3 regions of the Rhodovastum atsumiense genome follow, and region 3 is predicted to be linked to each of the others. Evidence: riboswitches for the same ligand, from Rfam matches in the RefSeq annotation. Region 3 holds a riboswitch; each other region holds the start of a gene.
The links. Region 3 has a riboswitch for cobalamin ahead of NBY65_RS13000 (ABC transporter substrate-binding protein). Riboswitches for the same ligand answer to the same signal wherever they lie in the genome.
Positions count from the first base shown of each region.

Region 1 (4,012 bases), 780 kb from region 3:
ACACCCTGATCCCGCCGCGCGCCGCCTTCGCCTCGTACGTCTCGTAGGCGATCCTGAAGTCGTGGCCGCAGAGATCGTGCAGGTCCGGCACCTCGTCGGGGGAGAACAGCGTCCAGTCGGCCCCGGCCTCCACCCGCTGCATGAACAGGTCGGGGATCCAGTTGGCCGTGTTCATGTCGTGGGTACGGCGGCGGTCGTCGCCGGTGTTCTTGCGCAGGTCGAGGAATTCCTCGATGTCGATGTGCCAGGTCTCCAGGTAGGCGCAGACCGCGCCCTTGCGCTTGCCGCCCTGGTTCACCGCGATGGCGGTGTCGTTCGCCACCTTCAGGAACGGCACCACCCCCTGGCTCTGGCCGTTGGTGCCCCGGATATGCGCGCCCAGCCCGCGCACCTGGGTCCAGTCATTGCCGAGCCCGCCGGAATACTTCGCGAGCAGCGCGTTGTCGCGGATCGCCTTGAAGATGCCGTCGAGGTCGTCCGCCACCGTGGTGAGGAAGCAGGAGGAAAGCTGCGGCCGCCGCGTGCCGGCATTGAAGAGGGTCGGGGTCGAGACCATGAAATCGAAGGAGGACAGCAGCTCGTAGAAGGCGATGGCCCGTGCGTCCCGGTCCTCCTCCCGCAGCGCGAGCCCCATGGCGACGCGCATGAAGAAGGCCTGTGGCAATTCGATGCGGGTGCCGCGGACATGCAGGACATAGCGGTCGTACAGCGTCTGCAGGCCCAGGTAATCGAAATTCAGGTCCCGTTCCGGCCGCAGCGCCGCGCCCAGGCGACCAAGATCGAAGCGCCCGAGTTCGGGATCGAGCAACCCGGCGGCGATGCCGGCCTGCACAAAGGCCGGGAAATACGTGGGATAGCGGGCCGCCATCTCGTCCTGGCCGGGCCGGTCCGGCCGGCCGGACAGGAAACTCAGCGCCTCGCACCGCAGCCGGTCGGCGAGCAGCCGCGCCGCCACCTGGGCATAGGCCGGCTCGGTCTCGACGAGCGTGCGGGCGGCGAGGATCGGCGCCAGCGCCGCTTCGTCCGGCGTGATCCCGTCATGCAGGTCGCGCCATGTCCCGGCCAGCACGGCCTCGGCGGAGACACCCTCAAGCCCGGCGCAGGCATCCCGCACCAGGGCGACGAGCCGGGCGGCATCGGCGGGCGGCAGGCGCGGTGGCGCCGATCGGTCGTGCTGGGTGGAGACGAACATGCGGCGTGAACCCCTTGTGATCTGGGGGCAGGGACCGGGCGGCCGCATGGGACGGCGACGCCGCGCAGGCGTGCCGGGGATGCGGTCCACCGGGGCACCCCGCCCGAGGACGTACGGCTGTCGCGGCAGGTCTCCTGGCTCGCGGGTCCCGGCTTCGGCCCGTCTTCCCAAGGCCGTGCGGCCCCAGTGACATGGATGGGCGGAAGCTCGCCGCTGACAGTTGCGGGGGCAGCGCCGGCCTCGCACCGGCTTCCCTCTTAGCCCTCGATCTTGCGATGCGAGGGACCGTGACACCTATATATAGGGGAATGCCGGCGATTCGTGTCAATATATAGGGCTGCCCGCGCGTCACGGCGGCGCCGCGCGCCGGCGGGGCGAGCCATCCCGCCGGCCCGGGCGTATGACTCCGTCACCGATGTCCAGGGAGCCACGCCGATGCTGCGTGCACGTCTGTCAGGTCTTGCCGGCCGGATGCGGCCGCGGCTGCTGGTGATGATCCCGCTGCTGGCGCTGCTGCTGGCGGCGGCGTCGGGCGGGATTGACCGCACCGTCGACCGGTTCGTGACCCCGCTCGCACCCGAGCAGGCGCGGCAGATCCTGCAACGCACCCAGCTCGCGGCGGGACTGGCCTACGTGACCGTGCGCGCGCTCGGGCGGGTGGTGGGGGTGGCGTCCTCGACCACGGTCAACGCCAATGTCGGGGCACTGGTCAATGGCGGCGCCAGCATCGAGATCGGCAACATCCTGCGCCCCTTCGAGCAATTGCTCGACAGCTTCGCCGACGTGCTGATGGCCAGCCTGGTCTGCGTCACCATCCAGCTGGTGCTGGTGGACGTGCTGGACAGCTTCGCCCTGCCCTGGGTGCTGTCGATCGGGCTCGGCGTGCTGGCGGCCGCCATCCTGACCGGCGCGACGCGGGGGAGCGGGCTGCGGCGACTCGCGCAGGTGCTGATCGCCAGCGCGTTGCTCGGCAAGCTGCTGTTGCCGGTCAGCCTGCAGGCGACCGAGGCGCTGTCGCAGCGGTTCCTGCGTGACCGCGCCGCCCAGGCCGAGCTGACCCTGAACGCCACCCAGGCCGAGCTGACCGCGGCGATGCCGCGCCTCGCCGAGGGGGCGGCCCGACCATGGTACGACCCGCGCCGCCTCACCGACGGGCTGGGCGCGCTCTCGCCGGACCGCCTGGCCGACTCCTTCAGCCGCCTTGCCGCCAGCGTCGAACATGCGGTGGAGGCGAGCCTGACCTGGATGGCGGTGTTCGTTCTGCAGACCGTGGTGTTTCCGCTCACGGTCGCGGGGGCTTCGGTGTGGCTGGTCCGCGCGGCGCTGCGGCGGCGCAGGCCATAGGTTCAATCGTTGCGGTCGTCGCGGAACTGGCGCTCCCCCGAGATCATGGTGGCGATCATCGTCTGGCGGGACATGATTTCCTCGCGCACCGACGCATAGACATGGATGATCGTGAAAATCACGATCATCCACAGACCCAGATGATGCAGCGTGTGCACGTCCTGGCTCGGCAGAACGTCAAGCAGCGTCCCGAAGACGACGTATTCCCAGCTGTCGCGCCCGGTGCCCTCGGAATACAGCGCGAACCCGGTCACGATCATGCCGATCGTGCCGAGCGTCATCGCGAAGAACATCGTGATCTGCGCCAGCGGATTGTGGCCGAGGTATTTCTTCGGCTCGTCCACGAGAAACAGATACCACTTCGCCTCCCACACCACGCCGCGCCACCACGCGCGCTCCCAGACCGGGAGATGGAAGATCTGCCGTGAATGGCGGTTGCCGACGAAGCCCCAGTAGATCCGAAATAGGAATGAAATCGCCAGCACGTAGCCGGACACGAAATGGGTGAAGCGGATATAGCCGAACAGGAAGTTGGCGCTGGCCTCGCCCGGCAGCGTGGGCGGCGGCGAGGCGATCAGGTAGCCGGTCGCGACCAGCACCATCATCGCCAGGGCATGCACCCAGTGCCAGGCCCGCACCGCCGCCTCGTAGACGTAGATGGTCGAGCGTCCGTTCGAACGATCCGTCGGGTCAAGGTCGACCACCCCGCGGAAGCGGGTGGTGCGCGAAAACTCGTCCATGGTTCCCCCCTTGGATGATGCGCCGCGTCGGAAGGCACCGTCAGCGCCCCGCGAACACCCGTTTCACCGTGGTGGCGCCGGCATGGGCGGCCACCGCCGCGGCGACCGCGCCGGCGGCGACGCCGCCGATGCGGTCGGCATTTGCCTCGATGCCGAACTGACGAAGCGGCGACAGGCGTTCGTAGAAGGGGCCGTTGTCCCAGAACGCGTCCTCCGCGCAGCCGATGCAGCCGTGGCCGGACTGGATGGGAAACGACACGCCGCCATTCCAGCGCACCGTGGAGCACGCGTTGTACGTGGTCGGCCCGCGGCAGCCCATCCTGTACAGGCAGTAGCCCTTGCGGGCGAAATCATCGTCCCAGTCCTGCACGAACTGGCCGGCGTCGAAATGCGGGCGGCGATAGCATTTGTCGTGGATGCGCTGCGAGTAGAACATCTTCGGCCGTCCCCGGCCGTCCAGTTCGGGCAGGCGGCCGAAGGTGGCCACGTAGCTGAGCACGCCGGTCATCACCTCGGCGATCGGCGGGCAGCCCGGCACCTTGATGACCGGCCTGTCGCGGATGATCCGGTCGACCGGCGTCGCCTGCGTCGGATTGGGCCGGGCGGCCTGCACGCAGCCCCACGAGGCACAGGACCCCCAGGCGATCACCGCCATCGCCTCCTGCGCCATCCATCGCAGCCGTTCGACGAAGGGCCGGCCGCCATCGATGCAGAACATGCCGTCCTCGGCGAGCGG
Region 1 is NZ_OW485601.1:3,641,970-3,645,981, reverse strand. Features, by position in the region: gene NBY65_RS16560 (ribonucleoside-diphosphate reductase subunit alpha) at 1-1,192, opposite strand, end outside; cobalamin riboswitch at 1,300-1,497, opposite strand; gene NBY65_RS16555 (hypothetical protein) at 1,628-2,536, shown strand; gene cybH (Ni/Fe-hydrogenase, b-type cytochrome subunit) at 2,539-3,276, opposite strand; gene NBY65_RS16545 (hydrogenase small subunit) at 3,317-4,012, opposite strand, start outside.
Region 1: it holds a riboswitch for cobalamin, as region 3 does, so the genes downstream of both, NBY65_RS16560 (ribonucleoside-diphosphate reductase subunit alpha) here and NBY65_RS13000 (ABC transporter substrate-binding protein) in region 3, are expected to answer to the same signal.

Region 2 (4,012 bases), 3.5 Mb from region 3:
TAAAGCCACAATAAATTTCACGCATCAATGGCGCCATATTAATGCGTGTCAGCAAATATTTTAAAGTATCCCGCCTATGTGCACGCCGGCCACGCCGCCGCATCGGTCGCGGCGATCTCGCGCCGCAGCTTCTGCCGCATGGCCTCGGCGAAGCCGGCGTAGTCGCGACACTCCAGGGCGAAGGCGCCGGGACCGCCGATCACCTCGCGCTGGTAGCTCTCCACCAGGTCCGGTTCCTCGTGCAGCACGCACAGCCCGTTGATGGTGACCCCCGCTTCGACCAGGCGGTCGCGCACCGAGGCGGGCGGGACCCCTTCATTGGACCGCCCGTCCCCGACCAGGTCGATGATGCGGCGGCGCGCCCGTGCCGGCGCCTCGGCGAGCAGGCGCGCACAGACCCCCAGCGCCTCGCCGATCGCGGTCGCCCCCGGCCGCACCGAGCGCGGCACGTCCTCCACCGCCTGGGCGAAGGCCGCCAGCGCCGCCGGCGAATCGACGCGGGTCCATTCGACCAGCACATCCTGTTCGTTGACCCCCGACCACAGCAGCACCGCGAGCAGGCAGGCGCCGGCGGGGCCACCGGTCAACCCGGCCTCCACCTCGGCATCCCGCAGCGCCGTGGCGCAGCCCCGGGCCATCAGGTCGAACTCCTCGAAGGTCACGCTGGCCGAGCAGTCGAAGCCCAGGATCAGCGCAAGGTCGACATCGTCCATGGAACAATCCCTATCGCCCCGCCGGGGTTGAGCGGAAGTACCATCCGGTCGATCATCCCCGCCGCTCAGCGGGGACGTGACGATGCGGGACCATGTCGAAGGCAGGATTCTGGCCGAAACCGTGGACGGCGTGGGCCTGATCACCTTCGCCCGTCCCGCGAAACACAATGCCATGACCATCGGCATGTGGGACGGGCTGGCGCAGATCCTGGACGATTTCGCCCGCGATGACGGCGTGCGGGTGGTGGTGCTGACCGGCGCCGGCCCCACGGCCTTCGTCGCCGGCGCCGATCCAGACCCGGACCTGCTCCACGGCGAGGCCATGCGCCTGGCCGCCTGCGCGTGGGCGCGCCTTGCCGGCTTCCCCAGGCCAACCATCGCGCGCATCCGTGGCGCCTGCCTCGACGCGGGCCTCGGGATCGCCCTGCACTGCGACCTGCGCATCGCCGCAATCGACTCCGATTTCGGCTTCCCCGGCCCTGCGGCCGAACTCGCCGAGGACGGCGCCATGATCCGGCAACTGGTTTCGGTGGTGGGACCCGCGCATGCGCGCATGTTGCTCACCACCGGCCAGCGCATCGCCGCCGCCGAGGCGCAGCGGATCGGGCTGGTCAACCGCGTCGTCGCCGACGAGGACCTCTCCGACACCGTGGTCGATCTGGCCCGCAGCATCGCCGACCGGTGCCCGCAAGCGATGGCGGCCCTGAAGCGTGCCGTGACCGAGGCATTGCAGGGGCCGGCCGCCAGCCGCGCCGCGTTTCCCGCCAGCGCGGCGACACTGTGACAGTTTGGCAACCATGCGCATCGATCCGTCCCCGGTCCGGGCCGGACGATATCCCGCCTTGCGCCCGCTTCGGCTATCACCCTTGCAGGTGACGGTGGCCCGCAAGGGCTGAAACGGGAATGCGGGAGGGCTCCGGCACGGGGCCCGGGCCGCGGCTGCCCCCGCAACTGTCGGTGACGCGCGGACCGCAATGTCCGCACCGGCCCCAGGACGCCATTGCCCGGATCGCGGGCGAGAAGGCGGGGCGGGATGCCACCAGCCAGGAGACCGGCCGTCCCCGAGACTGCACGCGCGCGAGGGGCGGGGTGAACCCTGGCAGCGGGAGAAAGACCCGCAGGCGGCAATCGACCCATCCTCTCGCGGTGCCCCAGGGAGGGTGCCGCGCCGCCGGAGTATCCGCATGCGCCGCATGCTGCTTGCGTCCGTTCTCGCCCTGCCCGCCCTCGCGGCGCGGGCCGGGGATGCCCCACCCAGGGACCAGACCGATCTCGTCCTGCCCGAACAGGTGGTCACCGCCACCCGCATCCCCACCCTCGCCGAGCTGATCCCGGCCGGCGTGACCGTGATCGACCGCCAGACCATCACCACGCGCGGCTACACCATGCTGAGCGACGCGCTGCACGCGGTGCCGGGGCTCGCGCTGGTGCAATCGGGCGGCAATGGCGGCAATGCCAGCGCCTTCATCCGTGGCACCAACTCCAACCACGTACTGGTGCTGCGTGACGGCGTGCCGCTGAACGATCCCTCCGATCCCAACGGCGCCTATAATTTCGGCGTCGAGACCCTGGCCGATGTCGAGCGCATCGAAGTGGTGCGCGGCCCGATGTCCGGGCTCTATGGCTCGGGCGCGATCGGCGGCGTCATCAACCTGATCTCGAAGCAGGGCAGCGGCGCCCCCACCGCCACCGCCGAATTCGCCGCCGGCCTGCCGCGTGCCATCCTCGGCAGCGCCGGCCTCTCCGGCGCCAGCGGCATGGTCGACTACAGCCTCGCGGTGCAGAGCCGCTCTCAGCTTGGCTTCGACACCACGCCGCAACGCGAGACCGTCCACACCGGCGAGCGCGATGGCTACCGCGCCCAGGTCGCCAGCCTGAACCTCGGCGTCACCCCGGTCGAAGGCACCCGTATCAGCACCCTGCTGCGCTGGCGCCGCGCCGTGTTCGGGCTTGATGAACTCGGCTCGCCCGCCTTCGACGCCCCCGCCTATACCGGCCGCGACGAGGCCTTCACCGGGCGGATCGGCATCGATTCCAAATTGTTCGACGGACTCTGGGACACCGGCCTGTCGCTTGCCTACGTCACCACCAACCGCAAATACACCGAGCCGCTGGAAGCGGCGGATCCCAACCAGTTGCAGAGCAATGGCCGCTACCGCGGCTACCGCACCGCGCTGACCTGGACCAACACCGTGCATCTTGCCGATCTCGGCCCGGCCCGCGAAACCGCCCTGACCTTCGGTGCCGCCCACATCTTCGACCGCGCCAGATCGAGCCTGACGGAAAGCTACGCCGGCTTTCCCTCCAACCAAGCGGTCGGCGCGCACGCCACGTCGGATTCCGGCAATGCCGGCCTGCAGACCACGCTGTTCGACCGGCTGACCGCCACGGCGAATCTCCGCCAGGAGAGCGCGAGCTTCGGCGGCGACGCCTTCACCTGGCGTCTCGGTGGCGTGCTGGCCCTGCCGGAACTGTGGTCACGCGCCAAGGCATCCTACGGCACCGGCTTCCGCGCGCCCTCGCTGTTCGACCTGTTCGGCGTTGGCAGCTACGGCTATGTCGGCAACCCGAACCTGCGGCCGGAACGTAGCGAAGGCTGGGAAACCGGCTGGGCCATCGACCTGCCCGCGCTTGGCCGCCGCGACGCCGCCACCCTCGAGGTCACCTATTTCGACAACCGCATCCGCGACCTGATCCAGGTGGTGTACGCGTCCGACTTCTCGTCATCGACGCCGCAGAACATCGCGCGCGCCCATATCACCGGCGTGGAAACCAGCCTGACGCTGCGGCCACTCTCCTGGGCCGAGGCAGTGCTGAGCTGGACCTGTACCGACGCCCGCGACCAGAGCGGGGCATTGCTGAAGCGCCGCCCGCGCAACACCGCCAGCGCCAACCTGCGCGCCACCCCCCTGCCCGGCCTGACCATCGCCCCCGAACTGGTCTACGCCTCCGGCGCCAGCGACTACCTGGTCAACGACGAAGGCTTCTCCTCCGGGGTCGGCATGACCAAGGGCGGGCTGATTTTCAATCTCGCGGTCAGCTACGCGGTGACGCCGCAGATCACGCTGTTCGCCGATGGGCGCAACCTGGGGGACTCACGCTACGAACCGGCCAGCGGCTTCCAGACACCCGGACCGTCCTTCCTGGCCGGCACGCGCGTGAAGTTCTAGCAGCGGGCGGATGCGGCGGAGAGCTGCCCCAGGGTGTCGAGCAGGACATTGGCGCCGGCAACCAGGTCGGCCTCCGCCGTGCATTCGCGGGGATTGTGGCTGATCCCATCGATGCTGGGCACGAAGATC
Region 2 is NZ_OW485601.1:6,320,657-6,324,668, forward strand. Features, by position in the region: gene NBY65_RS28445 (DUF1194 domain-containing protein) at 75-713, opposite strand; gene NBY65_RS28450 (enoyl-CoA hydratase-related protein) at 796-1,497, shown strand; cobalamin riboswitch at 1,573-1,787, shown strand; gene NBY65_RS28455 (TonB-dependent receptor plug domain-containing protein) at 1,898-3,883, shown strand; gene NBY65_RS28460 (Zn-dependent hydrolase) at 3,880-4,012, opposite strand, start outside.
Region 2: it holds a riboswitch for cobalamin, as region 3 does, so the genes downstream of both, NBY65_RS28455 (TonB-dependent receptor plug domain-containing protein) here and NBY65_RS13000 (ABC transporter substrate-binding protein) in region 3, are expected to answer to the same signal.

Region 3 (4,012 bases):
CGGCGACCGTGGGCACCGACTGCAGCGGCAGGCCGAGCTGAACCAGCTGCTGCACCAGGCCGCGGTTCTTGTCGATGTCGATCTTGACCAGCTTCAACCGGCCGCCGGCCTGCCGCACGACCTTCTCGAGCGCCGGGGTGAGCTGCTTGCAGGGCCCGCACCAGGTGGCCCAGAAATCCACGAGCACAGGAACGGTGCGGGACGCGTCGATCACGTCCTGCATGAAGGTCTTCTGATCGCCGTCGATGATCATGGCGTCGCCGGAGGCGCTACCGGCGCCGGCCTGGTTCTGCCCGATGATAAGGTCCATGAAGGGCGTCCTCGCCTTAGATCCCGTCTCGTTTGGGTATAGATGGCACAGCCGGTCCGGGGCACAACCCGGCCGAGGCGGCAGGAGTCGCCGAAATCGCGACGCGGGGCAAGGCGGGGGGACGATCCGATTTTTACGGCGGACCCCCCTTGCAATTGCCGCGGAAGCCGAATAGAAGGCCGACCTCCGCGGACGACGCGGCTGGGGCGCGGGCGTAGCTCAGGGGTAGAGCACAACCTTGCCAAGGTTGGGGTCGAGGGTTCGAATCCCTTCGCCCGCTCCAGTTTTCCAAGACAGTGCAGGCTGTTATATCAGCCGACACAGCACCTCGGTGCTTGCACGTCTGGATGATGTCCACCTCAGAAAACGTGATCGGCGCGACCAGTGCGATGGTATGCGGTCCTCACGCTTGTGGCTGATGCCCACTCATGCGCAACGACGTGCGCCCTGCCCGTCTTTGTGGCGCCTGTCTTGCGACCATGAATGGTCACGCGCTCGTGTCTCGTCACCGGCACACATGGTGTGACTGCCGGAAGGTCGCATGAACGCGCGAGCGCACGCCGGGTTGCAGGTTTGTAGTCCGCACATGACCCCCATGCGATTTCATCCGTGGGTCCATACCGTCCCCCCGCATCTCCATGTCGAATCCAAAACAGGCAGCGAGGTCGGGTTGCCGCGACAGGGGGCACCTCAGCCAGGCCGGAAGTTGGAAGCGCGGCACGGTGTGGGCACGATCCCCTGAAGTGGCGTGGCTTGTCACATTCCAGCAAGTCCGGTATCCAGCGAGAGTCGGTTTCCGCAAGGAATTAATAGGGAATCCGCTGTGGCCCCAGGGTCACGAAACGGAACTGCCCCGCAACTGTAGGCGGCGAGCCCGGTCCAACATGCCACTGGGAGCAATCCCGGGAAGGCCGGACCAGGCGATGACCCGCTAGTCAGGAGACCTGCCGGCGCGCGTAACCTTCCGGCCGGCGAGGGATCCGGGGAGAAGATGTGGATGCTTTGCTTGCTGTGCCGACCTTGGCGATCCGTGGTCCTGCGCCTCAGGCTTGTCGTGCGTCCGCACCATGGCCCTGCCTTTTCCGGCTTTCATCACGATCGGAGAAGCGAGCCATGGCCCCTCTGCGCCTCGCCGTCGCCACGGCAGGCTTTTGCCTGCTGCTGTCTGCCGCCCAGGCTGAACCCACGCAGTATCCGCTGAATGTCGGGAATTGCGGGCACACGCTGACGTTTCCCGCAGCACCACGGAACGTCGTGACGATCGGGCAATCGGTCACCGAAATCCTCTACGCCTTAGGGGTCGGCGACCACATGGCCGGCACCTCGCTCTGGTTCAACGACGTGCTGCCTGCTTTCAAGACGCAGAACGACCAGGTGCCGCGGCTGGACAACAATGCGCCGAGCTTCGAATCGGTTATCAACAAGCGCCCCGGCCTGGTGGCGACGCAGTTCGAGTGGATGATCGGCCCGCAAGGCGTGGTCGGTACGCGCGAGCAGTTCCACAAGCTCGGGGTTCCCACCTACATCATGCCTTCCGACTGCGAAGGCAAGAACAACCAGGTCGGGGCTGACGGTACCCGCACCGCGCCCTTCACCACAGACACACTCTACAAGGGCATCACCCAACTGGCGCAGATCTTCGACCGGCAGGATCGCGGTGCGGAACTGGTCGCCGATCTGCGCAGGCGTGAGGCGACGGCCATCACACGTGCCAGAGCCCTCGGGCTGACGGATGCCTCGGCGGTGTTCTGGTTCTCCAGCGCCGACCTGGATCTCGATCCCTATGTTGCCGGCCGGAAGGGCATCCCGGCTTACATGATGGGGACACTCGGCTTGCGTAACGTGGTCCAATCCGACGAAGAATGGCCCACCGTAGGCTGGGAGACCATCGCGCGCGCCAACCCTTCGGTGATTGTCATCGCGCGCATGGACCGTCGCCGCTTCCCGGCCGATGACTACGAAAGGAAGCTGGCTTTCCTGCGCACTGATCCGGTGACGAAGGAAATGGCAGCGGTGAAGGGCAACCGCATTGTCATCCTTGATGCGCACGCCATGCAGGCCACCATCCGCCTGGTGAGTGGGCTGGAGACGCTGACGGAGGCGATGGCCCGGCTCAGGCAATGACGGCTGGCCTGATGCGCCCCCTGGCTGGCCTGATCGGTCGGGTGATGCTTCATGGCATTTGGATCGCGGCGGTGCTCGCCACCGCGATCCTCGCCGGCATCTGCATCGGCGAGACGCGCATCCCGGCCGGGACAGTGTGGCAGACGCTGGCCAATAATTTCTTTGGCGCCGGCTACAGCCTGGATCGGATCGACCAGGGCATCGTGTGGAACTATCGCCTCACGCGCGCCCTTGTCGCCGCCAGTTGTGGTGCAGGCCTGGCAGTGGCGGGCGTGATCCTCCAATCGTTGTTACGTAACGCTCTGGCCGATCCGTACCTTCTTGGCATCTCCGCGGGCGCTTCGACCGGGGCGGTGCTGGTCACGGTGGCAGGCCTGGGCGCCGGGGCCGTGTCGATGTCGGCGGGCGCCTTCGCCGGATCGCTCGCCGCGTTTCTACTCGTGGCGCTGTTGGCACATGCCTCCGGCGGCGGGTCGGGATCGCGCGGTACAGCGCAGATCGTGCTGGCGGGGATTGCCGGTTCGCAGCTTTTCAATGCGCTGACTGCCCTCATCATCACCCGCTCGGCCAGCGCCGAGCAGGCGCGCGGCATCCTGTTCTGGCTGCTCGGCAATCTCAGCGGGGCGCGCTGGGACAACGTGACGACGGCGGTGCCGGTGGCGATCGGCGTCACACTGCTGTGCCTGTGGCAGGCGCGGGCGCTGGATGCCTTCACGTTCGGTGCCGATTCCGCGGTCTCACTGGGGGTGCCGGTTCGGCAGGTGCAGGCCTTGCTGATTCTCTGTGCCTCGCTGGCAACGGCGGTGATGGTCAGCATCGTCGGCAGCATTGGTTTCGTCGGCCTGGTGGTGCCACATGCTGCGCGCTTCCTGGTGGGACCGCGCCATTCCCGGCTGGTGCCTGCCTCGGCCCTGATGGGAGCCATATTCCTGATTCTGGCCGATGTCGTGTCACGCATCGCCGTGCAGGGCCAGGTGCTCCCCATCGGCGTCGTCACCTCGCTGGTCGGCGCACCGGTGTTTGCCCTCATCCTGGTGCGCAGGCGATCCGCGCGATGATCCTGAAAGCGGACCAGATTGGCTGGTCGGTGCGCGGCACGTCGATCGTGCGGGATGTCAGCCTGACGGTGGCGGAAGGGGAGATGGTGGGTCTGATCGGCCCCAACGGGTCGGGCAAGTCATCGCTGCTGCGACTGCTGTCGGGGGTCTTGCGTCCTGCAACCGGCCAGGTGTGGCTGGAAGGGCGGCCGCTGGCGCACATGCGACGGCGGGAGATTGCCCAGGCAATGGCCGTGGTAGAGCAACAGGCCGAGACCACCGACCGCATCACAGTGCGCGACGCCGTGGAGCTGGGGCGAACGCCGTGGCTCTCGGCCCTGCGGCCATGGTCCGACGTCGACAACGCGATCGTCACCGAGGCGCTGGCCATGGTGAAGATGTCTGACTTTGCCACGCGCGACTGGGCAACATTGTCGGGCGGGGAACGTCAGCGCGTGCATATCGCCCGCGCCCTGGCGCAGCGTCCGCGGGTTCTGCTGCTGGACGAGCCGACTAACCATCTCGATATCCACCACCAGAT
Region 3 is NZ_OW485601.1:2,862,518-2,866,529, reverse strand. Features, by position in the region: gene NBY65_RS13010 (thioredoxin family protein) at 1-310, opposite strand, end outside; tRNA gene NBY65_RS13005 (tRNA-Gly) at 519-593, shown strand; cobalamin riboswitch at 1,084-1,276, shown strand; gene NBY65_RS13000 (ABC transporter substrate-binding protein) at 1,424-2,434, shown strand; gene NBY65_RS12995 (FecCD family ABC transporter permease) at 2,431-3,492, shown strand; gene NBY65_RS12990 (ABC transporter ATP-binding protein) at 3,489-4,012, shown strand, end outside.